Regions from separate parts of the Shigella sp. FC1967 genome, predicted to be linked through region 2. Evidence: predicted binding sites of a transcription regulator. Region 2 holds the regulator's gene; each other region holds the start of a gene.
What was found. Region 2 encodes PurR, which represses purine synthesis genes. Its sites were predicted from a motif close to CANGCAAACGTTTGCNTG; they were not measured.
Positions count from the first base shown of each region.

Region 1: a site for PurR is predicted at 3,274-3,291, ahead of purM (phosphoribosylformylglycinamidine cyclo-ligase). Genes of this name have one in related genera too.
Region 3: a site for PurR is predicted at 5,630-5,647, ahead of gltS (sodium/glutamate symporter). Genes of this name have one in related genera too.
Region 4: a site for PurR is predicted at 3,880-3,897, ahead of cvpA (colicin V production protein). Genes of this name have one in related genera too.

Region 1 covers NZ_MIIZ01001176.1:5,476-13,453, forward strand. Annotated here, with positions in the region: partial or broken gene ppk1 (polyphosphate kinase 1) at 1-784, opposite strand, end outside; gene speG (spermidine N1-acetyltransferase) at 831-1,421, opposite strand; gene purN (phosphoribosylglycinamide formyltransferase) at 1,528-2,157, opposite strand; gene purM (phosphoribosylformylglycinamidine cyclo-ligase) at 2,171-3,211, opposite strand; gene upp (uracil phosphoribosyltransferase) at 3,443-4,069, shown strand; gene uraA (uracil permease) at 4,261-5,604, shown strand; gene BHE89_RS19960 (MAPEG family protein) at 5,791-6,213, opposite strand; gene BHE89_RS19965 (MBL fold metallo-hydrolase) at 6,246-7,118, opposite strand; gene BHE89_RS19970 (ArsR/SmtB family transcription factor) at 7,302-7,604, shown strand; gene BHE89_RS19975 (nitroreductase family protein) at 7,893-7,978, shown strand, end outside.
Region 2 covers NZ_MIIZ01000585.1:436-6,935, forward strand. Annotated here, with positions in the region: gene sodB (superoxide dismutase [Fe]) at 134-712, shown strand; gene cydH (cytochrome bd-I oxidase subunit CydH) at 850-933, opposite strand; gene purR (HTH-type transcriptional repressor PurR) at 1,201-2,226, shown strand; gene punR (DNA-binding transcriptional activator PunR) at 2,253-3,155, opposite strand; gene punC (purine nucleoside transporter PunC) at 3,274-4,491, shown strand; gene cfa (cyclopropane fatty acyl phospholipid synthase) at 4,798-5,952, shown strand; gene BHE89_RS06050 (riboflavin synthase subunit alpha) at 6,049-6,500, opposite strand, start outside.
Region 3 covers NZ_MIIZ01000410.1:1,000-8,977, reverse strand. Annotated here, with positions in the region: partial or broken gene BHE89_RS03570 (thioesterase domain-containing protein) at 1-195, shown strand, start outside; gene rluF (23S rRNA pseudouridine(2604) synthase RluF) at 387-1,268, shown strand; gene BHE89_RS03560 (hypothetical protein) at 1,361-1,600, opposite strand; gene BHE89_RS24870 (AsmA family protein) at 1,689-2,129, opposite strand; gene BHE89_RS24865 (hypothetical protein) at 2,251-2,850, opposite strand; gene BHE89_RS24860 (hypothetical protein) at 2,869-3,366, opposite strand; gene BHE89_RS03550 (uracil-xanthine permease family protein) at 4,186-5,562, opposite strand; gene gltS (sodium/glutamate symporter) at 5,821-7,038, shown strand; partial or broken gene recG (ATP-dependent DNA helicase RecG) at 7,200-7,978, opposite strand, start outside.
Region 4 covers NZ_MIIZ01001187.1:660-8,637, forward strand. Annotated here, with positions in the region: gene BHE89_RS20055 (TIGR01777 family oxidoreductase) at 14-919, shown strand; gene BHE89_RS20060 (UbiX family flavin prenyltransferase) at 1,083-1,664, opposite strand; partial or broken gene purF (amidophosphoribosyltransferase) at 1,784-3,302, opposite strand; gene cvpA (colicin V production protein) at 3,333-3,824, opposite strand; partial or broken gene dedD (cell division protein DedD) at 4,010-4,661, opposite strand; gene folC (bifunctional tetrahydrofolate synthase/dihydrofolate synthase) at 4,651-5,949, opposite strand; partial or broken gene accD (acetyl-CoA carboxylase, carboxyltransferase subunit beta) at 5,942-6,911, opposite strand; gene BHE89_RS20090 (DedA family protein) at 7,082-7,783, opposite strand; gene truA (tRNA pseudouridine(38-40) synthase TruA) at 7,808-7,978, opposite strand, start outside.

The sequences.
Region 1 (7,978 bases), on a different contig from region 2:
TGCAGTCAGGCGTTGTTTTAATGTTGATGACATCATTTCAAGTAAACTTGATTCCATTTCTGTCGCAAGATCATACTCCGCATCTCGCGTCATTTTCATGGAATAAGCATTTAATGAATCATAATCAAAAAAGCCTTTAAATACCTCATCAAGGCAGTAGCGTAAAATATTATCCAATAAAATCATGGATTTTTTTCTTACTACGTCCTTGGTCTGTTGGGAGAATAACAAAACGAGGGACTTTGTCTGATGGAATTTCTAACAGGGCATAATGAATAATTTGCCCTTGCACAATTTCAACCGCTAAATAGGTATAGTCATCTTTAAGAAACTCCACCAAGTCTGTTTCAGGATTAATCAAAATAGGTGTGATGTGTTTTCTTAAATTTTGACGGAAATATTGGCGTAACCAGATTTGTTGATTCGGAGAGATTTGGCGTTCGTTAATTAGAAAGATTTGGTTTCGTGCCATCTCTAATAACAAATCATTGTATAAAGCATCAAACTCTTGGTCGGCTTTAGCCACTTTTGATTGAATTTTCTTTATAAGATGGCGAGCATGACTTGATGCAGAGCGTGAGCCACGCTCCTCGTTAATTAAAATACGGCGTTTTACATCGGCAAAACGAACCTTATAAAACTCATCAAGATTATTTGAATAGATCCCCAGAAACCTGACTCTTTCAATTAACGGGTTTCGTTTATCAGCAGCCTCTTGTAATACACGTTCGTTAAACGCAAGCCAACTGATCTCTTTATCAATATAGAGTCGTTCCTGGGACATCTGAACTCCAACAAGGGTTAAAGTTAATACTTAATATCTGAATAAATCAGACATGTTGCTTAATAGTCGCACCCGGTTTAACAAAATTTTCGGGTTTCGCCTCTTTGGCTTTTTTTTCAAAATAAGGCGCTTGGAAAGTACACATTCTAATCGCAGAACGGTAGGCACCGTTAACAAAAAACTCATCTATTAAATCACCTTCTTTTTTAAAGCCAAGCTTTTGATAAATATGAATCGCTTTAGCATTTTCTTTATCAACGATTAAATAGAGTTTGTATAAATTGAGTACAGAAAAAGCGTAATCCATCGCAAGTTTTGCTGCTCGTGCAGCATATCCATGACCTTGATGCGCAGGGGCGATAATAATTTGGAATTCAGCGCGACGGTGAACATAATCAATTTCAACTAATTCGACAAGTCCAACTTTAGTGCCGTCACTTTCGGCAATAAAACGACGTTCGCTTTGGTCGTGAATATGTTTTTCATAAAGGTCGCTTAACTCGATAAAAGCTTCATAAGGCTCTTCAAACCAATAACGCATAACGCTGGCATTATTATCAAGTTGATGGACAAAAGAGAGATCTTCTCGTTCGAGAGGACGTAATTTTATAGGTGGAACTTTCTTACCACCAGACATAAGCACCTCGGTGAATGCATTGAATAAAAAGAGAAAAGGGTGACACAAAAAAAGTCACGTGGGCTACATTGTAGCACAATGTGACTTTTTATCTTAAACGAAATAGTTAACCAAGGCTGTCGAAAAGCGCAATGTCATCGAGAAAAGCTTGATTATTCTTCATTTTTAATCGTTCTTCAGCTAACCAACCGATCGCTAATGGGTAAATACGATACTCTTCCGTTTGTATTCTTGTTTGTAATGATTGTTCAGTATCATCCGGTAAAACAGGAATGCGAGCTTGAATAATCATGGGACCTCCATCAAGTTCTTCTGTCACAAAATGGACGGTCACGCCATGAAAAGCGTCTTTATTCGCTAAAACTTGGCGGTGAGTGTGTAATCCGGGGTATTTAGGAAGCAAAGAAGGATGAATATTTAATAATTTATGCTGATAATGTGTCACAAAATCAGGCGATAAAATACGCATAAAACCAGCTAAAACCACAATGTCGGGTTGATAAGCATCGATTTGTTTAATTAACGCACTATCGTAGTCAGCTCTGTCGTTATAGAGAGTCGGATCAACAAAATAAGCGGGAATATCAGCAAGTTTTGCCCGTTCAAGACCATATGCATCAGCTTTATTACTTAAGACAGCAACCACATTACCCGTGATTTTATTCGCCCTACAGGCGTCAATAATCGCCTGTAGGTTGCTGCCGTTTCCTGAGATGAGGACGACAATATTTTTCATTCACATACTTTCATTAGTTAATAATAACTTGTTCTTCACCCGTAGCTTGTGGCGCAATTTCACCAATTAACCAGGCGTTTTCACCACACTCTGCAAGGTGTGCTAATGTTTTTTCAACGTCATTTGGGTTAACAGCAATTAATAATCCAACGCCGCAGTTAAAGGTACGATACATTTCATGTGTGCTGACGTGTCCTGCATCTTGCAACCATTTGAAAACCACTGGCCATTCCCAGCTTTTACTGTCAATACGTGCTTGAGTGTTTTCTGGTAATACTCGAGGAATATTTTCCCAAAAGCCACCACCTGTAATATGTGCTACTGCATGGATATCGACATTTTCAATTAATGAAAGCAGTGATTTTACATAAATTCGAGTGGGGGCTAATAGGTGATCAGCTAATGATTTATCACCTAAGGAAGTGTTTTCAGCATGGGTATTGCTAACTTCAAGAATTTTTCTGATTAATGAATACCCATTAGAATGAGGTCCACTTGATGCCAAAGCAATCAGCGCATCACCCGCTTTAACTTTGCTACCATCGATAATTTCTGATTTTTCAACCACACCGACACAAAAACCAGCGATATCATAATCATTACCGTGATACATTCCCGGCATTTCAGCCGTTTCACCCCCCACTAATGCACAACCCGATTGCTTACAACCTTCTGCGATACCTGTTACTACGCGTGCTGCGGTATCGACATCCAATTTTCCTGTGGCATAGTAGTCAAGGAAGAAAAGGGGTTCTGCACCTTGAACAATTAAATCGTTGACACACATTGCGACTAAATCAATCCCGATGTCATCGTGGCGATTTAAATCCATCGCAAGGCGAAGTTTAGTTCCTACGCCATCGGTGCCTGAAACTAAAATAGGTTCACGGTATTTAGATGGGATCGCACAAAGTGCGCCAAAACCACCTAAACCTCCCATAACTTCAGGACGGCGGGTTTCTTTTACTACACCTTTGATACGATCGACTAAAGCATTACCTGCGTCAATGTCGACACCGGCATCTTTATAGCTGAGAGAGGATTTGTTAGTCACGTAGAGCCCTCACGGCAAGTTGCTGTTAAGAAAAAATGTGTGCGGGGGCTATTCTAACAGGCAAAGCAAACGTTTGCGAGGATCTTCTTTATAGGTCACAATTATTCATGTTGGTGTGGTTAAAAGCTGTGCGTTTGATCAATATCAATAGAAAAACGATGGAATGTTGGCAAAAAAGCGGTATAATCTCGCGATTTTTTTGTCAGGCTGCGTCGTACATTAGGAGAAATTATGAAGATCGTTGAGGTAAAACACCCACTCATTCAACATAAATTGGGGCTGATGCGAGATCATGATATAAGCACTAAGCGCTTTCGTGAACTGGCTTCAGAAGTTTCCAGTCTACTGACGTATGAAGCTACCGCCGATTTAGAAACAGAGACGGTAACAATAGAAGGTTGGTGTGGTTCGGTAGAGATAGAACAGATTAAAGGAAAAAAAATCACAGTAGTTCCTATCCTCCGTGCCGGTATCGGGATGATGGACGGAGTATTAGAAAATATTCCTAGCGCCCGAATCAGTGTAGTTGGCGTTTACCGCGATGAAGAAACATTAAAACCTGTCCCTTACTTCCAGAAATTAGCATCCAATATTGAAGAGCGTATGGCTCTTGTTGTTGACCCTATGTTAGCAACAGGCGGCTCTATGATTGCCACAATTGATTTATTAAAAAATGCGGGCTGTACTTCAATTAAAGTATTAGTTCTGGTTGCTGCTCCAGAAGGGATTAAGGCATTAGAAGAAGCTCATCCAGATGTGGAGTTATATACTGCATCTATTGATAGTCATCTTAATGAGCACGGGTACATCGTTCCAGGTCTTGGCGATGCGGGCGATAAGATATTTGGTACAAAATAATAATTAAGCCGACTTTGATAGTCGGCTTTTTTTTGGATCACATATTTGTTCTATATTTTAAATATTTTAAGGTGCTGCTAGGTGACGACGATGTGTAGGTGTAGTCAGCAATGCGGCGATTTAAAGTAGGACAAGTATAAAGTTAAAAATATAAACCAATTTTACATTCATATTAAAGAGAGGTCGTAAGCATGACTCGTCGTGCAATCGGGGTAGAAGAGCGCCCACCATTATTACAAACAATTCCGTTGAGCCTTCAACATTTGTTTGCAATGTTTGGCGCCACCGTACTTGTGCCAATTTTATTTAAAGTTAATCCGGCAACAATATTGTTATTTAACGGGATCGGAACCCTGCTTTATCTCTTTATTTGTAAAGGACGCATTCCTGCTTATTTAGGTTCAAGTTTTGCATTTATCTCACCTGTACTTTTATTATTACCTTTAGGGTATGAATTAGCACTCGGGGGATTCATTGTCTGTGGTGTGTTATTTTGTCTCGTTGCCGGTATTGTCAAAATAGCAGGGCGAGGTTGGATTAATGTGATGTTTCCGCCTGCGGCAATGGGCGCAATCGTTGCCGTCATCGGGCTTGAATTAGCAGGAACGGCTGCTGGAATGGCAGGATTATTACCCAGTGAAGATACACCGGTTGATAGCCAGACACTGCTTATCTCTATGGTCACTTTAGGTGTGACTATCTTAGGTTCTGTAATGTTTAGAGGATTCCTTGCTATTATTCCTATCCTTATTGGGGTATTAGCAGGTTATGCACTCTCTTTCTTCTTGGGCGTCGTTGATATTACACCCATAAAAGAAGCTAACTGGTTTGCACTACCGACATTCTATTCTCCCCGTTTTGAATGGAGTGCAATCTTTATTATCCTACCGGCTGCATTAGTTGTTATTGCTGAGCACGTTGGACACCTTGTTGTTACAGCCAATATTGTACAACGTGATTTAATGAAAAACCCTGGCCTACATCGTTCTATGTTCGCAAACGGTTTCTCTACCATTATTTCCGGTTTCTTTGGCTCAACACCCAATACCACATATGGTGAAAACATCGGTGTTATGGCTATCACTAAGGTTTATAGCTCATGGGTTATTGGTGGTGCGGCAATTCTCGCCATCTTATTATCGTGTGTTGGTAAACTCGCGGCGGCTATTGCTGCTGTACCTGTTCCAGTTATGGGTGGCGTTTCATTACTGCTTTACGGTGTCATCGGTGCATCAGGTATTCGTGTCTTATTAGATTCAAAAGTGGATTACAACAAACCTCAAAACTTGATATTAACGGCAATTATTCTGATTGTTGGTGTCAGTGGTGCATCGATTCAGATCGGTGCGGCGGAGTTAAAAGGTATGGCTTTAGCGACGATAGTTGGTATTGTTTTAAGCCTAATCTTTAAATTAGTCAGTATTGTTCGTCCTGAAACAGAACTCGTAGATAACACCATTGAATCGGTTAGTGGGACCGCAAACAAAAAAGTAATTAAGTCAGAAGATCAGAATTTATATTCTGGTTTGATATAGGTTGATAATTTTTTTAGGCATAAAACGCTCGATGAACTTCATCGGGCGTTTTTATAGTTTAATGATAAGTGTGGTCGTTTTTCATTATAGAGCTATATTGATCCTTCCGGCATTTTCCCCAATCTATTATTGAAGAATGTTGCGGAATCTATTATTAAGGCCGTTCCGTAATTATTTATGTTCTTTTTAAATTGCATTAATAGCGATATTAATTCCCATCCAAATCATCATCACGATTTGTGTAAAGAAGAAAATAAACCGCCATGTTGCTACTTTGTCGGTTTGTGTCAGACAAATATGAATAAGACTTTGTGCAATTCGGCTGATAAAAACAATAATTGCTAAAATATTAAGAAGATAACTTTCTGTGTGAGTGAAATTCATGGCGACAACAATCGCCGTATACACGGGTAAGTTTTCAATACAATTACGGTGGGCTGCAATAGCACGCTGATACCAATCGCTACCTTGTGGTTTATTTGCTTGCCACTCTCCAACGGTTGCGCGGCCAGTTAAAATACGTGACCAGCGGTATACACCAACGGTGCCAAATAAAATGAGAAGTGTCCAGCCAGCAAACGCTAATAAAATCCAAGTTGGTGTATTCATTTTGTGTTCCAATTAATTAAATAGGAGAAATATTATTTAGTTTTAAAAGACAGCGGGATTTTTAAATATTGTGTGCCGTTTGATTCTGGCTCAGGAAATTCTCCTGCTTGTATATTAACCTGAATAGATGGCAGTAATAATTTAGGCGCTGCAAGACCTGCATCACGTTGTTTGCGCATAGTGACAAACTGTTCTTCAGTGACGCCTTCGTGGACATGGATATTTGAGCTGCGCGCCTCTGCAACAGTCGTTTCCCATGCGTAGTGGTCGCGCCCTGGCGCTTTGTAGTCATGGCACATATACAGGATTGTTTCTTCAGGGAGTGCAAACAATTTTTGAATCGAGCGATATAATTTTTTTGCATCCCCACCGGGGAAGTCAGCTCTTGCCGTGCCGTAATCTGGCATAAAGAGTGTATCACCAACAAAAACAGCATTTTCAATATGATATGAGACACACGCAGGTGTATGCCCTGGAGTATGGATCACTTTTATCGGGATCTGCCCAAGCATGATCTCTTCACCGTCAGCTAAAAGTTTATCAAACTCAATACCTTGAGTTGAAATATGCGGTTGATTGAATTTCTCAGCAAAAATCTTTTGCACATCTTTAATGTGTTCACCAATGGCTATTTGGGCTCCTGTAAGTTTTTGTATGTGCACTGCTGCACTCAGATGATCGGCGTGTGCATGAGTTTCTAATATCCAAATGATGGTTAATTTTTGTTCTAATGCACTTTTTAATACTGTATCAGCGGAAGTTGTACTCACGGTTCCACTGGCATGATCATAATCCAGTACAGGGTCGATGACTGCGGCCTGTTTTGTTTTAGGATCGGAAACCAAATAAGTCACTGTATGGCTTTCTTCATCAAAAAACGCTTGAATGTTGATTGCTGTATTCATGATGTCCTCCTCTCTTATCGAAAATTTATTATATTAGCAGATACTAAATTAGCAAGATCTAATTTACTAATTTCTAATTTAGAAGTGTCTAAATTAATATTTGCTAATATTTAGGTTGTGCTATACAGTGCACAGTTCGGAAAGGAAAGGGGCTAACATCTCATTGCATACAAAGGAGAAAGCATGACTAATCAAGACGACTTTTTACGAGATGGAACCAAAAAGGCGGCACAATTATTGAAGGCAATAGGAAATGAACATCGATTGCTCATTTTGTGTTTATTGCTGAAATATGATGAAATTGCGGTGGGAGAACTGCATAAATTAGTGTCGTTGAGCCAATCTGCTTTATCTCAGCATTTAGCAAAAATGCGAGAAGAAGGTCTTGTCGCCTTTAGACGCGATGCACAGGTAATTTATTACCATATTGATAATCCAGATGTTGCTAAAATTATTGGTACATTAAGGGATATCTACGCACCTTAGAAGTGGGAAGACTCGCCGTTTACGGCGGGGAGCAGTCACTTATCGACGTTAAAAATACCCAATAAACCTTAATGTAAGGTGAGTAAAAAGGTATAGGTTTCTCTTTACCTTCGTTTTCTTCTTTGTGTCATACCACTGTTTCTCATATTTTCTACAGTGTCCACATATATCAAATGAATATATTCTTAAGATGATGATACGAGTTAAAAAAATCATGCCAATTATTGATATCGCAATGAAACGTTATGCAGCAAAGTCATTTGATCCCGCTAAAATGATCCCAGATGCGTGGTGCTATTCTGCACAAAAACAAATGTTGATACGACTTATACCAATAGAATCCTTGAACAAGAAACCTTAGATGGTCGGTATGC
Region 2 (6,500 bases):
AGATTTTTGTTAAAATAATTAGCAAAATAGTAACAACTTAGTGATTCATTTGCCTCATTTTATCAATTCAAATGATTTTGATGGAATGATTTCAGGCACAAAACCCGAAATAGATAGTTTAAAGGAGTACGCAATGTCTTTCGAATTACCAAAATTACCTTATGCGTTAGATGCTCTTGAGCCACACATCTCTAAAGAAACTTTAGAATATCACTACGGCAAACACCACCAAACCTATGTAACCAATTTAAATAATCTGGTTAAAGGTACTGATTTAGAAAGCAAATCTTTAGAAGAAATCATCAAATCTACTGATGGTGGCATCTTTAATAATGCAGCTCAAGTATGGAACCACACTTTCTACTGGAACTGCTTAGCACCAAATGCAGGCGGCGCACCAACAGGAAAAATCGCTGATGCTATCAACAAAGCATTTGGCTCTTTTGAAGAGTTCAAAAAACAATTTAATGATGCGGCAGCTAAAAACTTCGGTTCAGGTTGGACATGGTTAGTTAAAAAAGCAGATGGTTCGATTGCAATTGTTAACACGTCTAACGCTGCAACTCCTGTTTCAGGCGAAGACAAACCATTGTTAACTGTTGATGTATGGGAACATGCTTACTACATCGACTACCGTAACGCGCGCGTTAAATATTTAGAAGAGTTCTGGGCATTGGTTAACTGGTCATTTGTTGAAGCTAACCTTGCTTAATTGAGCTTGATAATCAAAGGTGAGTGATTCAGATTCATTTTTAGTGATAAAATAACAAAGGGCCTCGAGCCCTTTGTTATATTCAGATATTCGATAATTTATTATTTAAATTGATCGGATAATCTATAAAGCAGTGATTAGAATAACATAGTCGAAAATAAAACGATCATAACAAGCGCTGCAACTGCTGTACTCAAACCAAATTTCAGATCCGTATCCATCTATTTCTCCCTCAAAATGATTATAATACACATTTTAACCATAACCTTGTCATGGTTAATTATTATCACATATCAATATTTGTTAAAATAGCGACCAGTGCACAATTTATAACATTGATTAATACTTTCACTTTTGAGCTAGATCATACAAAATTCACAGCTAATCGCTAAATTATTGCCAGTGTTTGCCCTATGTATGACTATACTGGCAGTCAAACCACAAAATTAGATAAAAGAGACCAATGAAGGTCAGGAGTTTTCCACACCATGGCAACAATAAAAGACGTGGCAAAACGCGCAGGCGTATCAACCACGACTGTTTCTCATGTGATCAACAAAACACGTTTTGTTGCTGAGAACACACGGGCAGCAGTTTGGGCCGCTATAAAAGAATTAAATTATTCACCTAGTGCCGTTGCGCGTAGTTTAAAAGTCAATCACACCAAATCTATTGGCCTGTTAGCCACGTCCAGTGAAGCCCCTTACTTTGCTGAAGTGATTGAAGCTGTTGAAAATAGTTGTTATAGCAAAGGTTACACACTGATTTTATGTAATTCACATAATAACCTTGATAAACAAAAAGCCTATTTAGCAATGCTGGCACAAAAACGTGTTGATGGATTATTAGTCATGTGTTCTGAATATCCCGATCACCTTCTGACTCTTTTAGAAGGCTATCGTAATATTCCAATGGTTGTCATGGATTGGGGTAAAGCGCGTGGCGACTTTACAGATACCATCATCGATAACGCTTTCCACGGTGGCTATATTGCGGGTCGTTATCTTATTGAGCGAGGTCATCGTGACATTGGTATTATTCCTGGTCCATTAGAACGTAATACTGGTGGTGGCCGATTACAAGGTTTTTTAAAAGCCATGGAAGAAGCAAAAATCACAGTAAAAGATGAATGGATTGTACAAGGCGACTTTGAGCCGGAATCTGGTTATAAAGCCATGTACCAAATGCTAAATCAAAAACATCGCCCTACTGCTGTTTTTTGTGGTGGTGATGTGATGGCAATGGGTGCGATTTGTGCAGCAGATGAACTTGGCCTACGTGTTCCTTTCGATATTTCTATTGTGGGTTATGACAATATTCGTAATGCTCGTTATTTTACACCGGCCCTAACGACCGTCCACCAGCCAAAAGAACGTTTAGGTCAAATGGCATTATCAATGTTGCTTGATCGCATCGTCAATAAACGCGAAGACGCCCAAACAATCGAAGTTCATCCACGATTAGTTGAGCGTCGTTCAGTCGCTGATGGTCCTTTTATCGACTACCGTCGTTAATTCATATTTATTCAACGACCTGATTTCTAACGAAGCCACTCCTCATTTAAGGTTTGGCTATCTCCAAGATAATCTAACAACCATGTTAAAGCGGGAGATTCACTTTTATCGACCCACGTCAGGCAGCATGGGCTGTCTGGCAATGGTTGTGCTAGTTGTAAAGTAACCAGCTTGCCTTGTTTAATTAAAGATTCAGCACGGTGCCAAGGCACCATTCCTACACATAATCCCGCTAACAAACATTCAAGCCCCATATCCCATGTTGGTACGACCATCCTGCGTTGGTTATTTAGCGCCCATGTGTCACGCTTTGGCAAACTGCGTGAGGTATCTTCTAAACATAAACTTGGATAAGGCCGCATTTCATCATCCGTTAATGGATGTTGTGCTTTTGCTAAAGGGTGATCAACATGACAAACGCAGCGCCACGGCATAAAACCCATATCTCTAAAGCTATAACGTTCACCAATTGGTGAGGCTCTTGTTGCACCAATAGCTAAATCAACACGCCCATTGACCAAGGAGTCCCATACGCCATTAAACACTTCAGGATAGACATACAGTTCAATATCAGGAAAATGACGATAGAAATCGAGAATAAGTTGTTGTGTTCTTTCTGGTTTTACAATGCCATCAACGGCTATACTAAACTGACCGCGCCACCCATTAGAAACTTGTTGACAAAGATGCCGAGTGTCATTCATTTTTTTGATAACAGATCGTGCTTCTTTGATAAAAATTTTACCTGCTTCGGTTAATTCTACATCACGGTGACGGCGTTCAAACAAGGGAACGGCAAGCCATTCCTCTAATTGCCGAACAGTGTAACTAACGGCGGATGGCACTCTGTGCAATTCTTGAGCAGCAGAACTAAAACTTCCTGTTCTTGCGACTGCATCAACAACTTCTAAAGAGTATTCTGACCACATAGAGTTTATTCCTTTGAAAATTTTTCACAGCATTAACCAAATATTCCCGTTTCACAAGTAAAATAAGTCTTCGTTACAATATATAAAATGTTCTACATCACATAGCATAGAAAATAAAATGAATTCTAAAACATCCACACAATCAAAAACACCTATGAGCTTTATGGTGTACCTAGCGGGTTTAAGTATGCTAGGTTACTTAGCTATTGATATGTATTTACCTGCATTTGGTATGATGCAGCGTGAACTCGCTATTAGCGAAGGGGCTATTAGTAATAGCTTAAGTATCTTTTTATTTGGCTTTGCTGTTGCTCAATTACTTTGGGGACCACTTTCTGACAAAGTCGGTCGTAAACCTATTCTTCTTATCGGTTTAAGCCTTTTCTCTTTAGGCTGCCTTGGTATGCTGTGGGTTGAAAGTGCAACTGGCTTACTGGCTATGCGCTTCCTACAAGCTTTCGGCGTCTGCTCTGCTGCCGTTATTTGGCAAGCTCTTGTTATCGACCGTTTTGATGAATCTCGCGCTCAGCATGTCTTTGCTTTAATTATGCCACTGGTTGCATTATCACCTGCACTTGCACCTTTAATCGGTGCATCGCTATTAGAGCACGGTGGCTGGCGTATGATTTTCATGCTGTTAATGGCAGTAACGTTAGTATTAATGCTACCGACATTAATGCTAAAAAACATTAAACAAAAATCAGTCACAGATGCGAACCAATCTTCTGCTTCATTTATCACTTTACTAAAATCGCCTCTCTATACAGGTAACGTATTAGTTTACGCTTCTTGTAGTGCAGGTTTCTTTGCTTGGTTAGCCGGCTCACCCATCATTCTTGAAAAAATGGGTTATTCGCCACAGGATATCGGTTTAAGTTATATTCCACAAACTATTGCATTTATGGTGGGTGGTTATGGTTGCCGTATTTTACTGTCAAAAATGACTGGTAAAACGTTACTACCACTGTTATTAATTGGTTATGCTGTCAGTATGACCGCCTTATACCTTGTTGCTAAATTTACGGAACCAACATTAACGACTATTTTAATTCCGTTCTGTATTATGGCCGCAATGAATGGTGCATCTTATCCAATCGCGGTATCTAATGCTTTATCCGCTTATCCTGAAATCAGTGGTAAAGCCGCTGCGTTACAAAATGCACTTCAATTGGGTCTTTGCAGCTTAGCCAGTTTTATTGTGTCTGCATTTATCAGCCAACAACCTCTGATTAACACCACTGCAATTATGGCGTTAACCGCAATCCCAATGGCTGTTGGCTACTTTATTCAGCGAAATAAATCTGTTATCAAACACACGGTTCAAACAGTAGAATAATCACCACCCTCCCTTTTAGGATTTATCTTAAAAAGGCCATTTTATAAAAAATGGCCTTTTTCTTTTCTAGAGAAAAACAATTTACATCTCTATACTTGCTTATACGCTGTAATAGCGTTTTATTTATTTTTCTTTCGGATTTTGAAACATTAAACAGATTATTTGCTGATTATGGCAGATTAGTTATTTTATTAATTCTATTCGTTCAATGCATTTTGAACACAATACCATTTTAATACTGTCAATCTGCACACATCCTTTTTTAGCTTTATGTTTCAAAACCCGCTTAGTTTACGCGGAGAGTATATGAGTACATCTTGTGTAGAAGAAGGCCGAAAGACCTCCAACGATCCTTTTAAAAAGATCGCAATAGAACTGTTAGCTCACGCTGATATTCGAGTTAATGGCTCAGAACCTTATGATATTCAGGTTCACAATCAGAATTTTTATAAAAGAGTATTACAGCAAGGCTCATTAGGTCTCGGCGAAAGTTATATGGATGGTTGGTGGGATTGTGAGCGACTGGATATATTCTTTCATAAAGTTTTACGTGCTGGTCTTGAAGATAAGCTCCCACAAAACCTACATGATATTTTTAAGATTGCAACAGCCCGCCTTTTTAATCTACAAACACAAAAACGCGCATGGATGGTAGGTAAAGAGCATTACGATCTTGGTAATGACCTATTTACTGCCATGCTTGATCCTAATATGCAATATTCCTGTGGTTACTGGAAAAATGCAGATAATTTAGACCAAGCCCAAGAGCATAAATTAGATTTAATTTGCCGAAAATTAGATTTAAAACCAGGTATGACCTTATTAGATATTGGCTGTGGCTGGGGTGGACTTGCCGCTTATGCCGCAAAACATTTTGGAGTTTCTGTCACTGGGGTCACTATTTCTGTTGAACAGCAGAAATTAGCACAAGCACGATGCCAAGGACTTGATGTTAATATTATTTTAGAAGACTATCGTGATTTGCATGAACAATTTGATCGTATCGTTTCTGTCGGTATGTTTGAGCATGTTGGCCCTAAGAATTACGCCACTTATTTTGATGTCGTTCGCCATAATTTAAAAGAAGATGGTCTGTTTTTATTGCACACCATAGGTTCTAATCGCGATAAAGTGAATGTAGATAGCTGGATAAGCAAGTATATTTTTCCTAATGGATGTTTACCATCTATTCAAAAAATTGCTCATGCAATGGACAATAAATTTGTGATGGAAGATTGGCATAACTTTGGTGCTGATTACGATAAAACATTAATGGCGTGGTATCAGCGTTTTTTAGCTTGTTGGCCAGATATTGAATCTAACTACACTCCGCGCTTTAAACGTATGTTTAGCTATTACCTTAATGCCTGTGCGGGTGCATTTCGCGCTAGAGATATCCAGTTATGGCAAATAGTACTCAGTCCTAAAGGCCAGATCGGCGGTCTACAGATCCCGCGTTAATTATTCTTTTGATAAAAAGAGAAAAGCCAGTTTGATTGACAAACTGGCTTTTTCTTTGGCTATCTGTTCAGAACAACAACATTAATTATGTGAAATTTATTCTTCATTGCTAAGTTGTTGTGCTGCTAATAAAGCTTGTTGCTGCGCTTGTTGTGCCATAACACGCTCTACAGTATCGACAATCGCTTGAGTTTGAGGGTCAAGCTCAATATTGACTTTATCACCAAGGCGTTTACAACCCAATGTTGTTCTATCGCGCGTTTCTGGTATTAAATGAACACAAAAACGGTTATTTACGACATCGCCCACAGTGAGGCTGATCCCATCAATACCAATAAAACCTTTATGTAAAATGTACTTCATTAATGCTTTATCAAAAATACGAAACCAAATTTGTAAATTATTTTCTGACGTAATGATTTTGGCAACTTCAGCCGTTGTTACAATATGACCAGACATCACATGGCCACCAATTTCATCACCATACTTAGCCGCTCTCTCAATATTTACTTCGGAGCCGACCTTTAATTCACCAAGGTTAGTTAAAC
Region 3 (7,978 bases), on a different contig from region 2:
CGTTATCGCAAACCTGTATCAGGGCGTCCCGCTGCTGTTGCGGATATGGAAAATTTAAGTGGAGATTTAGGGCGATTAGCGAAAGGAAGTAAGGCTCGAATTAAACTGGATGTTGATATTTGTGGTGATGAAGGTATCGGTGCTGTTTTTAGTGGAACTTATATTGTTTTACCTTCACAAAATAAGCAGTGCTAATTTAGCTATCCATCTTTAAAGTAACTTAAAGGAAAATCACTCTTTTTCTTTTTGGGTTACCTTTTTCTATTTTTCTGCATTTTTTTTATTAAAAAAAATAGAGTATAAAAAAATCTATTCTTGAATGCCGGTGTTATAGAGTTTCTATCGCTATCCAATTGATGTATATTTCGCAGTTTACGGAGGGAAGCATGGACACCAATTTATCTACTCGTCTTAATAAATATATCAGTGAAAGCGGGATCTGCTCACGTCGTGAGGCTGACCGTTATATTGAGCAAGGACTTGTCCTTATTAATGGCAAGCGCGCCAGTATTGGCGATCAAGTCTTTGCTGGCGATGAAGTCAAAGTCAATGGGCGATTGATTGAAGCGCAGGATAACTCTGAGTTAGTTTTGATTGCGCTGAATAAACCAGTGGGCATTGTTAGCACCACAGATGATGGCGAAAAAGATAATATTGTTGACTATGTTAACCACAGTACCCGTATTTTTCCCATTGGGCGTTTAGATAAAGATTCCCAAGGATTGATTTTCCTGACCAACCACGGTGATTTAGTCAATAAAATCTTACGTGCAGGTAATGATCATGAAAAAGAGTACCTTGTGACAGTGAACAAGCCGATCACCGATGAATTTATTCATGGAATGGGTGCGGGTGTTCCTATCATGGGACAAAAAACCAAAAAATGTAAGGTTAAGAAAGAAGCACCGATGGTGTTTCGTATTACTTTAGTTCAAGGATTAAATCGCCAAATACGTCGTATGTGTGAATATTTTGGTTATGAAGTCACTAAGCTTGAACGTATTCGCATTATGAATGTTAGTTTGTCTGGATTACCTGTTGGTGAATGGCGTGATCTGACCGATGATGAACTCATTACTCTATTTGAAGCAATTGAAAAATCGACTTCTGAAGCGCCACCAAAACCAAAGCAAAATAAACCGAAAAAACAAATCAGTAGTAATGCGAAAGCATTAGGTATCCATATTCCTCAAACAAAAACCAAAGAAACGGAAAATAATTCTCGTAAGCGTTTTGTTCAGCCTGGTCGTAAAAAGAAAAGACGTTAATTTTATCTGTGAAAATGCGATAAAAACAAAAAAACACCTGGAAGGGTGTTTTTTATTTGTTCTCTTTAAGACGAATGATTGCATCGATAAAATTAGTCTAAATTAAGCTCATCTAATTTATTTTGGCGACGTTCAAGTACGATCGCTGCAAGTTCGGCATCCATAACTCGCTCAATTAATGCATCATAGTCTTCTTTGGAAAGGCAATAGAACAACGGAGTTTTGTTATCATCACACACAAGCAGTGTGCTGTTATCTTCAAGTGCAGTTAAAGGAGATTGTTGAAATACATTTAAAGATATTTTTTCAGGGGAAAAATCTTCGTCAGACATGAAAACTCCACAATAAAGAAAAGGGCAATAGCGCATTGTAACGCTTTTTATAAAGGGAGCAATCCGTGCTCCTGCGAAAAAATCAATATTATAGGTGATTAATTATCTCACCATTTTGTATCACTGCGTTGAGTATTTGTTGTTCACCTTTATTGCCAGTTAATGTGCCATTCAGTGTTGATATGACTGGTTTTGAACGTAAATCACCTTTCAATTTTAATGTGAATTGGCCTATTTCATCAGAGTAGGTTGTTTTTAAACCTAATGTATATAGCGTTGATAAAGGGACATTGAGACCATTAGCAATAAGTGAAAATTGGCGCTGCTGGTTAGATTGCACTAAAGCGGCTGAACCTCGAACAATGCCATTACCAATAAATGCTGAATATTGCTCAACAATAGCATTATCGTGTTGAGTGACAATGTTTAAATCAGGACGACGTAATTCAATACGATTTAATGTACCGCTATCGGCATTTAATACGGCTGAACCTTGCCATAATCCCCATTCACCTTCTTTTGCAACCATTAAATTTTGCAATTTTCCTGTTAAATTGGTGAATTGGAATGGAAATTCTGGCGTGATATCAATCAAGATAGATTGATTGATAGATAACTGTTCGATAGTGATATTTTGAATATTGCTTTTGTTATCTATTGGTTGAGCTAAAAAAAGTGAGCCAATTTTCAGGTAACGTATATAAAAAACCTGATAGTGTGGCGTCTTGGATTGTGATGGTTTTATTGTCTTTATTCCAATGACCGGCAAGTTTAATTAAACCTTTTTCATAGCGTAGACTGAGGTTATCTAGATTGAGTTGATTGTTCTGTTGGTTGAGTTTTGCAATAAGATCAGTAACGTGTTCATTTTGAAAAACAATATCATCTGTATTGAGTTCACCAGTGGTAAATGAAAGCGCGTTATCCCAATTCAATTGAGCAAATTGCCCATCAAAACCACTTATTGCCCACTGTTTCCCTTCAGCAGTCAAATCAACGATATTGAGTGTTTTTATGCTAACACGAGGATATTCAGAGAGAGATTGAATTAATTCGTCAAAGGTTTGTGAGGATTGCCAGCGCAAGCCATTCATATAAACTTCATCAAACTTCCATTGATTGTCTTGATATTGTCCACTTAAAGATAGTGAGCCATTCAGTAGGCGAGTACCTAATTTTTCTATTTGAATATTATTGGGTTGATATTGTCCAGAAATAATAAAATTACTGAATTCATTATTATTTATCATGCCACTAGCAATGGAAAACTAGAAATGACCGGCTCCAATTAAGTCGGTTGATGTTGGGAGCCAGGGTGTGATCCCGCCCGTTATTTTCTTGGCATCAAAAGAAAAATCTGCTTTTTCACTACGTAGCGCCATATTTTTAAATTGTAAGATGTCGGCGCTTAACGGTATTGAAGGTGTTTTGTTGGTAAAATCAATATTGCCATTTTCTAATGTGATTTTTTGTAGATGAGATGGAGTAGTAAAAAATTGCCAATTCAATCTAATTTGTGCTGATTTTGCCGATACTATCGCTTTATCTTGCTTAGGATTAATGAGGAGATCATGAACAATGACTTGCTCGGGTTGCATAAGATCATGCTCAATACCAGAGAAGCGAATATCATAGTCGGTGTATTGTGTCAGCCATTCACTGGTTTTTTGTGCGCCCCACTGAGTCTGAATAAAAGCATAAATGATAATAATAAATAAAATAACGATAAGTATCAGAGATACCAAACTTTTCATCAGCCAGCGCATAACCTGTCTCCTGTTTTATACTCCATCAAAACATTATACAGTTATGCCTGAAAACTCGGTGATGCTCAAGTATTCATCACTCTATAAAACAAGATCATTTAACTGCTTATTTATTTGAGATAAGGGATATCTTGTTTACCAAGTCTTTGGTGAGTGAATTACTGCTCTCTAGTAAATTGGCTTTAATATTACCCAATATTGTTTCTATAATGTTTTTTATGGCTTTGCTCTCTATCATTTAATTCTCCGGTTTTTAATTTATTACCATAGTTAATAAGTTGGGAAATTAATTCATTAGGATCAATGCTACCTGAGTGATAAATATCGTAAAAATTAGGGAGAATACCCGCTTGTTTTTGATGAATATTGAAACGTATAGTTTAGATATTCCTTTTTGTTTTTATCTTCAGAATTATTAAGGGAAGGATTTTTTAAAAACTCATTTAAGTCTTGTTGAATATGTTCTAAATTAAATTCAGCAATAGATTTATTTCCTAAATGAGTAAATTTATGATCACTATTAAACAATGAAAGAATGGAATCTTTGAGATAAGTAAAAAAATTGCCCAATAGTTTGTATGTGAAAGTCTTGAGTAGATGCGTGCTTTTTTTAAGTATTCGAGTGCAGGATTTTTTAATTAGATTAAAAGTTGTTGTCATCTTATTTTTTTTTTTGAGTTTCAATAAAAGATGAATATTATTTACTGTAATCAAACGGAAAGTGCTTTTATAAAAACGCCATTGATCTGCAGGTAATAAATAAAGCGCTATTTTTTGATGATGAAAATAGTGCTTTATTATTTTGTAACTAATTAATGATTATTTTTCTGGCGGAAAAATCAGGTTTAAAATAATGGCTGTTAAACCACCTGCAGCAATACCCGATGACAGCAATGTTTTTAGCCAATCAGGTGCAAACTGCAATATTTGAGGTTGCTGTGAAACGCCCAGCCCTACCGCAAGTGAAATCGCAAGGATCATGATGGCTCGGCGGTTGAGTGCTTCTTTAGAAACAATGCGTACACCCGATGCCGCTATCGTACCAAACATGACTAATGTGGCTCCACCTAATACGGGTTCAGGAATTTTTTGCACAAATTCTGCAACGAATGGAAATAAGCCTAAGATAATGAGCATTGCGGCAACAACATAACCTACATAGCGACTTGCAACGCCTGTTAATTGAATAACGCCATTATTTTGACCAAAACAAGAATTTGGGAAGGTATTGAAAAATGCCGAAACCATGGAGTTAATTCCATTCGCTAAGACGCCTCCTTTAATTCGTTTCATATACAAAGGGCCACTGACAGGTTGCTCTGAAACGTCAGAAGTTGCTGTAATATCTCCTATCGTTTCGAGTGATGTGATCATAAATACCAGCATTAAAGGAATAAGCAAATGCCAATCAAATGACAGCCCATAATAAAACGGCTCAGGAATAGTCATAAGCGGAGTTTCTTGATGTTCTGCAGGTGTGGGTAACATATCTAAAGCCCAAGCAAGAACATAGCCCACTGCCATTGCAATGACCAAAGAAGCAACGCGTAAATAAGGGTTTTTTTGTCGATTAAGTAGAATAATAACAATAAGAACAGAGCCTGCTAATAACAGGTTTTGTGGTGAACCAAAGGTATTATTTTCGATGGCTGCATAACCACCACCAATAGAGGTTAATCCAACTTGGATTAAAGAGAGACCGATTATCATCACGACGACACCTGAAACCAGCGGTGTAATAATACGTCTTGCTAAGTGAAGTACACGAGAAAGGATGATTTCGGTTAATGAGGCAACCATTAATGTCCCAAACAGGGCTGCCATCATTGTTGGAATATCGGCTCCACCATTTTTAAGTGCTAATCCCCCCATAATAAGTGGAGCAACAAAGTTAAAGCTTGTTCCTTGGATTGATAACAATCCTGAACCTATTGGACCCCATGCTCGAATTTGAATAAGAGAAGCAATACCTGATGCAAATAAAGACATACTGATAATACGTTGAGTATCGTGTGCAGGTAATCCTAATGCTTGGCAAATAAGGATCGCAGGTGTGATAACCGCGACAAACATAGCTAAAAGGTGTTGGCAAGCAGCAAAAAGTGTTTGAGGTAATGGCGGTTTCTCTTCTAAAGCAAAAAGAAGTTCGCTATTTTTTTTAATTGAAACGTCACTATTTTTTAGGCAAATTTTGATTTTCTGAAGTAACCATGGTGTGAATTTCTTATTCGACAAAAACAGTATTTTAATGATCTGTGCCACAAAAGCAATCGTTTGCGCGAAAATGATGTTATCAAAATGCTTAAGAGGCGCTCACATTTTTATATGTTTTAACTTGTGTTTGTCTCCATTTTTTTTTTCTAATCGGGGATACCTGCTTTTGGCGTTGTTTATGGATGAACTTAGCGTCGTAGTATTTTTATATAAAATTAACAAATAAGACGGGGTACATAAATGTATCATCTTGATGTTTATGGCACGCTGGTTGCGGCCACTTTGGTTCTCTTGATCGGACGTAAATTAGTGAAATCTGTTCCTTTTTTAGAACGGTATACGATCCCAGAACCCGTTGCAGGTGGGCTACTTGTTGCAGTTATTCTATTAGCATTCAAATCTTTTATGGATTGGGAAGTGAGTTTTGATCTTTCACTTAAAGATCCATTAATGCTGGCCTTCTTTGCAACAATTGGTTTAAACGCAAACCTCGCAAGTTTAAAAGCGGGAGGAAAAGCACTTTTTATTTTCGTCTTTGTTGTTGTGGGATTGTTGTTAGTACAAAATACCGTCGGTATTGCATTAGCAGAAATGTTAGGTCTGGATCCTTTAATGGGGCTACTGGCCGGTTCGATTACCTTATCGGGTGGTCATGGTACGGGTGCCGCTTGGGGTAAAACCTTTGTTGAAAATTATGGTTTTATGAGCGCATCTGAAGTGGCAATGGCTTGTGCTACTTTTGGCTTAGTTTTAGGTGGATTGATTGGTGGTCCAGTTGCACGCTACTTAATCAAAAATATCCCGACACCGGGATTAGGCGCCGATGACCATGAAATGCCAACCGCATTTGAGAAGCCGACAACAGGTCGAATGATCACTTCAATGGTTTTATTAGAAACGATTGCGATGATCTCTATCTGTTTAATGGCAGGTACGTTCCTTTCCCAATTGTTAGAAGGTACTGCATTCTCACTACCAACCTTTGTGTGTGTTCTATTTATTGGTGTGATTTTAAGTAATAGCCTTTCAATGCTTGGGTTCTACCGTGTTTTTGATAGAGCGGTGTCAGTCTTAGGTAACGTGAGTTTATCGTTATTCTTAGCGATGGCATTAATGAGCTTGAAATTATGGGAGCTTGCATCACTGGCGATACCAATGCTGGTTATCCTTGGAGTTCAAGCCGGTGTAATGGCGCTGTATGCTATTTTTGTGACTTTCCGTGTCATGGGTAAAAACTACGATGCCGCGATTTTAGCAGCAGGTCACTGTGGTTTTGGTTTAGGCGCAACACCAACGGCGATTGCGAATATGCAAGCGGTAACAGACCGTTTTGGACCGTCTCATCTTGCGTTCTTAGTCGTGCCTATGGTTGGTGCATTCTTTATTGATATTGTGAATGCAATAGTGATTAAACTGTATCTAATGCTACCGTTTTTTACGCCAATCGTTGCAGGGTAGTTTGGTTGCTATAAATTAAAATAGCGTCAAAACGTTAAAGAGCACCTCAATGTTGAATATCAGCATTGAGGTGTTTTGCTATGCGGTATTAAATTTACGAATATTTCAAGATCAGCCCAAAGCGAGTTTAAACGCACGCTAAGCCATACAAAAGAATCACCTTAAGCTTGGCTGTATTGTGTCTTAGCAGGTAGCCAGCGTTCGATTAAGGCTTGAGAATGTTTAGGATAGTGTTGATGCAGATAACGAGCAATGCGCTGAACCTCAGGAATAAGCCCTTGGTCGCGTAACAAATCAGCGACTTTAAATTGTGCATTACCTGTTTGCTTAGTACCTAAAAGTTCACCAGGGCCACGGATTTCGAGATCTTTTTGTGCAATCACAAAACCGTCATTGCTATCTCTTAATACCTGCAATCGCAAACGTGCTGTTTGTGTGAGTGGTGTTTTATATAGCAAGACACAATGAGAGGCGATTGCGCCTCGGCCTACACGTCCACGTAATTGGTGTAACTGTGCGAGTCCCAGTCGTTCTGGGTTATCAATGATCATTAAACTTGCATTAGGTACGTCAACACCGACTTCAATTACGGTTGTTGCAACTAAAAGTTGAAGCGCATTTTCTTTAAAGGCGGTCATGACGGCCTGTTTCTCTGCAGGTTTCATTCGCCCGTGCACCAATCCCACGTTGATTTCAGGGAGTGCAATGGTCAGTTCATCATAGATAACTTGGGCGGCTTGTGCTTCAAGAACATCAGAATCTTCAATTAAGGTACATACCCAATAGGCTTGTCGCTTTTCTTCTGTGCACGCTAGCTTGATGCGTTCAATAATGTCATTACGGCGAGTATCAGGGATAGCGACCGTGGTCACTGGTGTTCGACCCGGTGGTAATTCGTCGATAATAGAGGTGTCCATATCCGCGTAGGCCGTCATCGCTA
Region 4 (7,978 bases), on a different contig from region 2:
CAGGAGGATTGTGATGAAAATACTTATCACTGGTGGTACAGGGTTAATTGGCAAAGCATTAGTTTGTGAGCTCGCACTCGCTGATAACGATATTACGGTGCTTTCTCGTTCACCTCAAAAAGTTTATTCGCATTTTTGTAATGAAATCACCTGTTGGACTCAGCTCAACGATAAACAAAATCTTAATGAATTTGATGCCGTTATTAATCTTGCTGGAGAGCCTATTGCTGATAATCGTTGGACGCCTTCTCAAAAGCAAAAACTGGTTAATAGCCGTTGTCATTTAACCCAAAAATTGGTTGATTTGATTAAGGCTAGTGAGTCTCCTCCAGCGGTTTTTATTTCTGGCTCCGCAGTCGGTTTTTATGGTGATCAACGTGATACACGAGTCACAGAAGAGACGCCAGCAAATCCTGAATTTACTCATGAGCTTTGTGCAAAATGGGAACGGATCGCCCTTGAAGCTCAAACACCATTAACTCGTGTTTGCTTGTTGCGTACAGGGATCGTACTTTCAACCCTTGGTGGTGCACTGCCTAAAATGAGCAAGCCTTTTAAATTAGGATTAGGTGGTAAATTGGGAAGCGGAAAACAGTATATGCCGTGGATCCATATTGATGATATGGTTAGTGCAATTATTTTCTTGCTTAATACTCAAGATGCTAAAGGTGCTTTTAACTTAACAGCGCCTAATCCTGTACAAAATAAAGAGTTTACTCGCTTATTAGGAAAAACGTTTCATCGCCCAGCCTTAATGACCGTACCTGAAAGTATATTACGTTTAATTATGGGAGAAAGTGCCACATTGGTGTTAGGTGGGCAACAGGCAATCCCAGAAAAGCTACTTAATGCTGGCTTTGAATTTCGCTACCCTCATTTAGAAGAGGCACTAAAAGATATTATAACCACAGGAAAATAATCTCTTTTTATTTGGAATAGATATTCTACCTAATAAATACTCTAAATAATTCAAGATGTAGCTAGGCGACAAGTAAATGAGTCGCTAGGAGCATACACTAGTATGTCACTAGTGCGAATGAACTCAGTCAACAACGCTACACCTTGAAGTATGACGAACATACTTAACGAGTGGGCTTATCACCCTCCCACCGTTGAAACAAATCGTCAGGCAACTCAATCTCAAACTGATCAAGTACACGATTCACCGTTTGATTAACAATATCATCAATCGTTTTGGGCTGAAAATAAAATGCCGGTACTGGTGGCATAATCACAGCACCTAACTCAGCAGCTTGCGTCATTAATCGCAAATGACCTAAATGCAGTGGCGTTTCACGCACACATAGCACTAATTTACGTCCTTCTTTTAAGACCACATCCGCCGCACGAGTGACTAAGGTATCTGTATAGCTATGAACAATACCTGACAAACTTTTGATTGAGCAAGGTAATATGACCATTCCATTGACTCGGAATGAGCCTGAAGAGATCGATGCGCCAATATCGCGATCGTCATAAATCACATCCGCTAAAGCATGAATATCTTTTAGCGAATAATCTGTTTCTAATGAAATAGTACGGCGTGCAGCTTGGCTAATCACTAAATGTGTTTCAACTGACGGCACAGATTTTAGTATTTCTAATAAACGTATACCGTAAATTGCACCACTAGCACCTGTTAGCCCAACTATCAGCTTTTTCATTATAATCCTCAGAATATATACCTTTGTTAATCATTATGATGATTAACCCTCAAAAAACAAGCGTCGATGCAGAACACACTGGCATCGACGCTTTATAAGGGAGATATCTTACCGAAAAATTAGCCTTCGTTATAGATTTCCAAATTTTCTATTTCATTCTGATCACGAATTTTATGTTCATCATCACGACGTAGATTTTCTAAATAATCTAAATAATCTTGATCAATATCTTTCGTGATATAAACACCATCAAATACAGAACATTCAAACTGATTGATATCAGGGTTTTCTTCTTGTACTGCGGCGATTAAATCAGTGAGATCTTGGAAAATAAGCCCATCAGCACCAATTAATTTACGAATTTCATCCACTTCACGTCCATGAGCAATAAGCTCATTGGCATTTGGCATATCAATTCCATATACATTGGGGAAGCGAACTTCTGGCGCTGCTGAAGCAAAATAAACTTTCTTCGCGCCTGCTTCTCTTGCGAGTTCGACAATTTGCTCTGACGTTGTACCACGTACTATAGAATCATCAATCAACAGAACATTTTTATCACGAAACTCTGCGCGATTAGCATTCAGTTTACGTCTAACAGACTTACGACGCTCTTGCTGCCCCGGCATAATAAAGGTACGACCCACATAGCGATTTTTTACAAAGCCTTGGCGATAAGGTTTATTAAGAATATGGGCAATTTCTAACGCAATATCACAAGATGTTTCAGGAATGGGGATCACAACATCAATCTGTAAATCATCCCACTCTTTGGCAATTTTAGCGCCTAATTTCTGTCCCATACGTAAACGTGCATTATAGACTGAAATTTTATCGATAAAAGAATCAGGGCGAGCAAAGTAAACATACTCAAATAAACAAGGCATTAACTGTGGATTTTCGGCACATTGACGCGTAAAAAGTTGCCCTTGCTCTGTGATATAAATCGCTTCACCCGGTGCAACATCGCGTAAAAACTCAAAACCTAAAGTATCAAGCGCAACACTTTCAGATGCGACCATATATTCATAACGCCCCCCTTCTAAGGTACGTTTACCCAAGACTAAAGGACGAATACCAAAAGGATCACGAAAAGCTAACAAACCATGACCAATGATTAATGCAACACAAGCATAAGCACCACGGAGTTTTTTTATGCATTGCCGCAACGGCTGCAAAAATATTATCAGGCTCAAGTGGAAAATGGTCAAAACGGTCTAATTCATATGCCAATACATTAAGCAAGATTTCAGAATCAGAGGTGGTATTGATATGGCGACGCGCTGTTTCAAATAATTGGCGACGTAATAAATGCGCATTGGTTAAATTACCATTGTGCGCTAACGTAATACCAAAAGGTGAATTCACATAAAAAGGCTGCGCTTCTGATGCACTAGAACTACCCGCTGTTGGATAACGGACATGCCCTATCCCGATAGTACCTTTTAAACGCAACATATGACGGGTTTCGAACACATCTTTAACCAGTCCGTTCGCTTTGCGAAGACGGAAACCGTTGTTACCGTCTATCGTTGCAATGCCTGCTGCATCTTGACCTCGGTGTTGTAACACCGTTAACGCATCATAAATTGATTGGTTTACTGGATTAGCTCCAGCGATACCGACAATACCGCACATGAATAGATCCTCATCAGCCAGACGGAGAGGTTATATTCTCTCCGACACGAAACTTGACGCATTTTGTAGGTAGTCAAAGAACCACCTAATAATATGGTTGAATTGAGGAATAAGCTCAGAACGTTGCCAATCAGCGCTATCTGCCATAGGTGTAAATGCGCCTAAAACAAACAGTAATGCTGAGACTATCAGCACGCCTCTTAAAGCCCCGAAACAGACCCCCAATACACGATCTGTACCTGATAACCCTGTGCGTTGAACAAGAGAGCTAATCACATAATTCACAACAGCACCAACAATCAGTGTCGCAATAAATAACGTGACTATTGCAATCCCGTTACGAACCAGCTCATCTTCAAACCGGGTAAAATAGACGGCAAGATAAGGATAAAACTGACTAGCAACAAAGAAACCACAACCCCAGGTGATGAGTGACAATGCTTCACGAACAAAGCCACGGATCAGGCTCACTAATGCGGAAAAACCAATAATGGCAATGATGGCGTAATCTATCCAGACCATAAATTCTTTATCCAATAATGATGCTCCGCATTAATACGGAAGCATTCTAACAGAAAACGAAAACGTTTGCGTAATGCTAATTTTCGCTAATTTCAAAATAATTTACGGCGATATGAAAAATCATAATCGCCGCAATAAGTTAACGCTTTGTTACACAACTCATCTGATGACTCGTTTAGAAAAAATTAAGGCTTATATGCCCTTACCTCACCTTGTAAGCCCGTAAGCTCTTTTAAATGAGGCAGAATAGCCTGTAATTCTGACTTAGATGCACTAGGACCAATGTAAATTCGAGTCACTTGCCCTGAAACGGGGCGTGCGGGTATGGTATATACGGGATAACCTGAGAAATGCATTTTAGCAATAATCTCTTCTACCTTCGCCGCATTTTTCAATGCACCTAATTGAACAACCCAAGCCTCTCCCTTCGGTGGCTTAGTTTCTTGTACTGGTGGTGCGGGTGGTTGTACTGGTGGCGTAACCACAGCAGGAGGCACCTGCGTTGGCTGCTGTTGTGGTTGTTGTTCCGAGGGTTGAACAGGTACAACAGCAGGTGGTTCCGGTGTTGTCACCACAGATTGCTCCATGCCTGTCACTGCTTCAGAAATCATACCTTCAGATGCGCCTTCTGACGGTGTAGAAGGCACAGCAGTTTGTTCTATCGGTGCGATAGATTCTATTTCTTGCTCATCACCTGGTTTTGGTACTAAAGGAATAGAGGCGAACTGGTCTTCGTTATATTTCTTATCGCCGTCAAGCAGTGCAGGTAAAAAAAATAACCCCGACTGCCACCAATACAACGGCACCGACTAAGCGATTTTGAAATTTACTCGCCACCCACACTCTCCTTTTCCAAAAGTTCCATCACATGTGCAACAGTATGAAATGAGCCACAAACCACAACAATATCGTTAGAAGCAGCATCAGACATTGCTTGTTGCCATGCATTTTCAACACTATCGAATACCATTGGTTTCTCAAGATGCTGAGCTAACACATCAGCAGAAGCACCACGAAACTCATTAAGTGGAGCGACATACCAATGATCAGCCAATGGTGTTAAGCACGCCAATGTTCCTGCAATATCTTTATCACCCAGCATACCAACAACAATACGCACCTGAGTATCAGATTTTTGTGGTAATTGTGATAATTTTTCTGCTAAATATCCTGCCGCATGCGGATTATGAGCCACATCAAATATAACCAAAGGATGTTGAGAAATTACCTGAAAACGACCGGGTAATTGTGCACGAGACATACCTTCGACAATACTTTGCTGTGTTATTGCTTGGCTGACTTTGTCATCAGATTGGAGCAAGCAACGAATAACGCCCATTGCTGTCGCCGCATTAGCGAGTGGAATGTTCGGAATGGGTAAGGCATTAAATTCACAGTCAACACAACGCCAATGCCAGTGATCACCTTCAATAACAAAAGACCAATCCGTTCCTCGACGGAAAAGCTTAGCTTGTTTTTCATGGGCAACTTGGGCGATGGATTGAGGCATATCTGGCTCACCCACAACAGCATAGTGATTAGCTCGGAAAATGCCCGCTTTCTCATGACCAATATGCTCTCTATCCGCACCTAACCAATCCGTATGATCAAGTGCAATACTCGTGATAGCAGCAATATCCGCATCAACAATATTCGTCGCATCTAGTCGACCGCCTAATCCTACTTCAAGAATAACAACATCAAGTTGTGCTTGTTGAAATAACTTCAGCGCAGCCAACGTGCCATATTCAAAAAAGGTGAGTGAGATATCGCCTCTCGCTTGTTCAATTTCTGCAAAAACTTCGCAAAAAGCATCTTCGGAAAGCTCTTTTCCTTGAATACGAACACGTTCTGTATAACGAACAAGATGAGGGGAGCTATAAACGCCGACATTCAATCCTGATGCCATCAAGATTGACTCTAGCATATGACAAGTTGTGCCTTTTCCATTTGTGCCTGAGACAGTGATTACCTTAGACGCAGGGCGTAACACGTTTATTATTTTTCCTACCTTGCCTACTCGTTCTAACCCCATATCAATGGCGCTGGAGTGTAAATGTTCAAGATAAGAAAGCCACATCGACAAAGGTGATGTGGCTTTAGGCGCAGTGATGATATTAGACATCTTCTTTTTTATTCGTTTCGATGTTAATTTCTGGCTCGTTATCTGTAGACTCAATCTCATCAGCAATCATTTCTTCACCGATGATTTCATCTTCATTTTCATCTTCGACTAAATCATACTGAGTCAGCTTAGCCAGCAATTCAGCCAGCTCATCGCGCATTTCAGGACGGCGAATAATCATATCAATCGCCCCTTTTTCTAGCAGAAACTCACTACGTTGGAAACCAGCAGGTAGTTTTTCACGTACTGTTTGTTCAATAACCCGAGGGCCTGCAAAACCGATCAGCGCTTTAGGTTCAGCAACATTGATATCACCTAACATCGCTAAACTAGCAGAAACGCCGCCCATCGTAGGGTCAGTCATAACTGAAATATAAGGTAAACCACGTTCTTGCATTTTTGCTAATGCGGCACTGGTTTTTGCCATTTGCATTAATGACATCAGCGCTTCTTGCATACGCGCGCCACCACTTGCCGAGAAGCAAACTAATGGGCAGTTATCTTCTAGTGCTTGTTCAACCGCACGCACAAAACGGGCACCTACAACAGATGCCATTGAACCACCCATAAACGCAAATTCAAAGGATGCAGCAACAATAGGCATTTTTTTCAGCGTACCTTTCATCACGATCAATGCGTCTTTTTCTTGCGTTTGTTTTTGGGCTGCGCTGATTCTGTCTTTATATTTTTTAGAGTCGCGAAATTTCAGAATATCTTTAGGTTCTAATTCGCTACCTAATTCTGTTGTACTTCCTGTATCAAGGAAAGTCTCAAGGCGACGGCGCGCTGAAATGCGCATATGGTGATCACATTTAGGGCAAACCTCTAAATTGCGCTCTAATTCTGCGCGATAGAGTACCTGCCCACAGCTGTCACATTTAGTCCAAACCCCTTCAGGGATATTAGCTTTACGTGAACTTGTGATAGTGCTTTTGTTTAGAATTTTTTTCAATCCAGCTCATTAATGGACCTTTTCGTCTGAATCTGACCTTCGCCAGTAAAATTATTGTTAGCGTATCAACCACAATGCACTGGCTGTGTGGTTAGCAAAGTTTATGATGATACCGCTTACTGAATTTCAGCGCATCTCTTTATTATGGCTATTCTACGGCAAAAAACTGATGATAACTGCTCAAACCTCTTTGTTATCATTTTCTTTCTTTGCTTTTGCACTCGCTCTGCGGTGGCGTAAGATCTCAATAACGCCCGGTAAAATAGAAATAACAATAATGGCAACAATTAGCAATTTTAAGTTCTTTTGAACTATATCTAAGTCACCAAAAAAGTATCCGGCATAAGTAAATAACAGCACCCATGCAATTGCCCCAGTAACATTATAAAAGGCAAAGTGACGATATGACATTTTACCCATTCCTGCAACGAATGGCGCAAAAGTTCGGATAATCGGCACAAATCTTGCCAAAATTATTGCTTTACCACCATGCTTTTCATAAAAAGCATGGGTTTTATCTAGGTATTCACGTCGGAAAATCTTTGAATCAGGTTTACTAAATAGCTTTTCACCAAAAAGTCGCCCAATGGAATAGTTAACGGCATCACCTAAAATAGCGGCGCAAAGTAACAGTAAAACAATAATATGAACATTCACATCATTGGTTTCTAACGAAGCTAAAGCACCAGCAACAAATAATAAAGAGTCTCCGGGTAAGAACGGTGTTACGACCAACCCTGTTTCACAAAAAACAATCAGAAACAAAATGGCATAAACCCATGTTCCATATTGTGCGACAAGCTCTGCTAAATGCGCATCAATATGCAAAATAAAATCAACAAGAAATTTAATTAAATCAACAAATTGTGTTAATATTTCCATAAATCCTCAGAAAACGGGGTGTTCTTATGATTGAGATATCTCAATAGGATTATCCGCTAAAAATAGTGGACCCATTGCAGGTTTTGGTAATTCAAAATGATCAGGATAATCCACAGAGACTAAATACAATCCATTTGCTTTCGCTGTGGCTGCAGCTTTAGTTCTGTCTTTTAAGGCTAATAATTCAGCCATCCA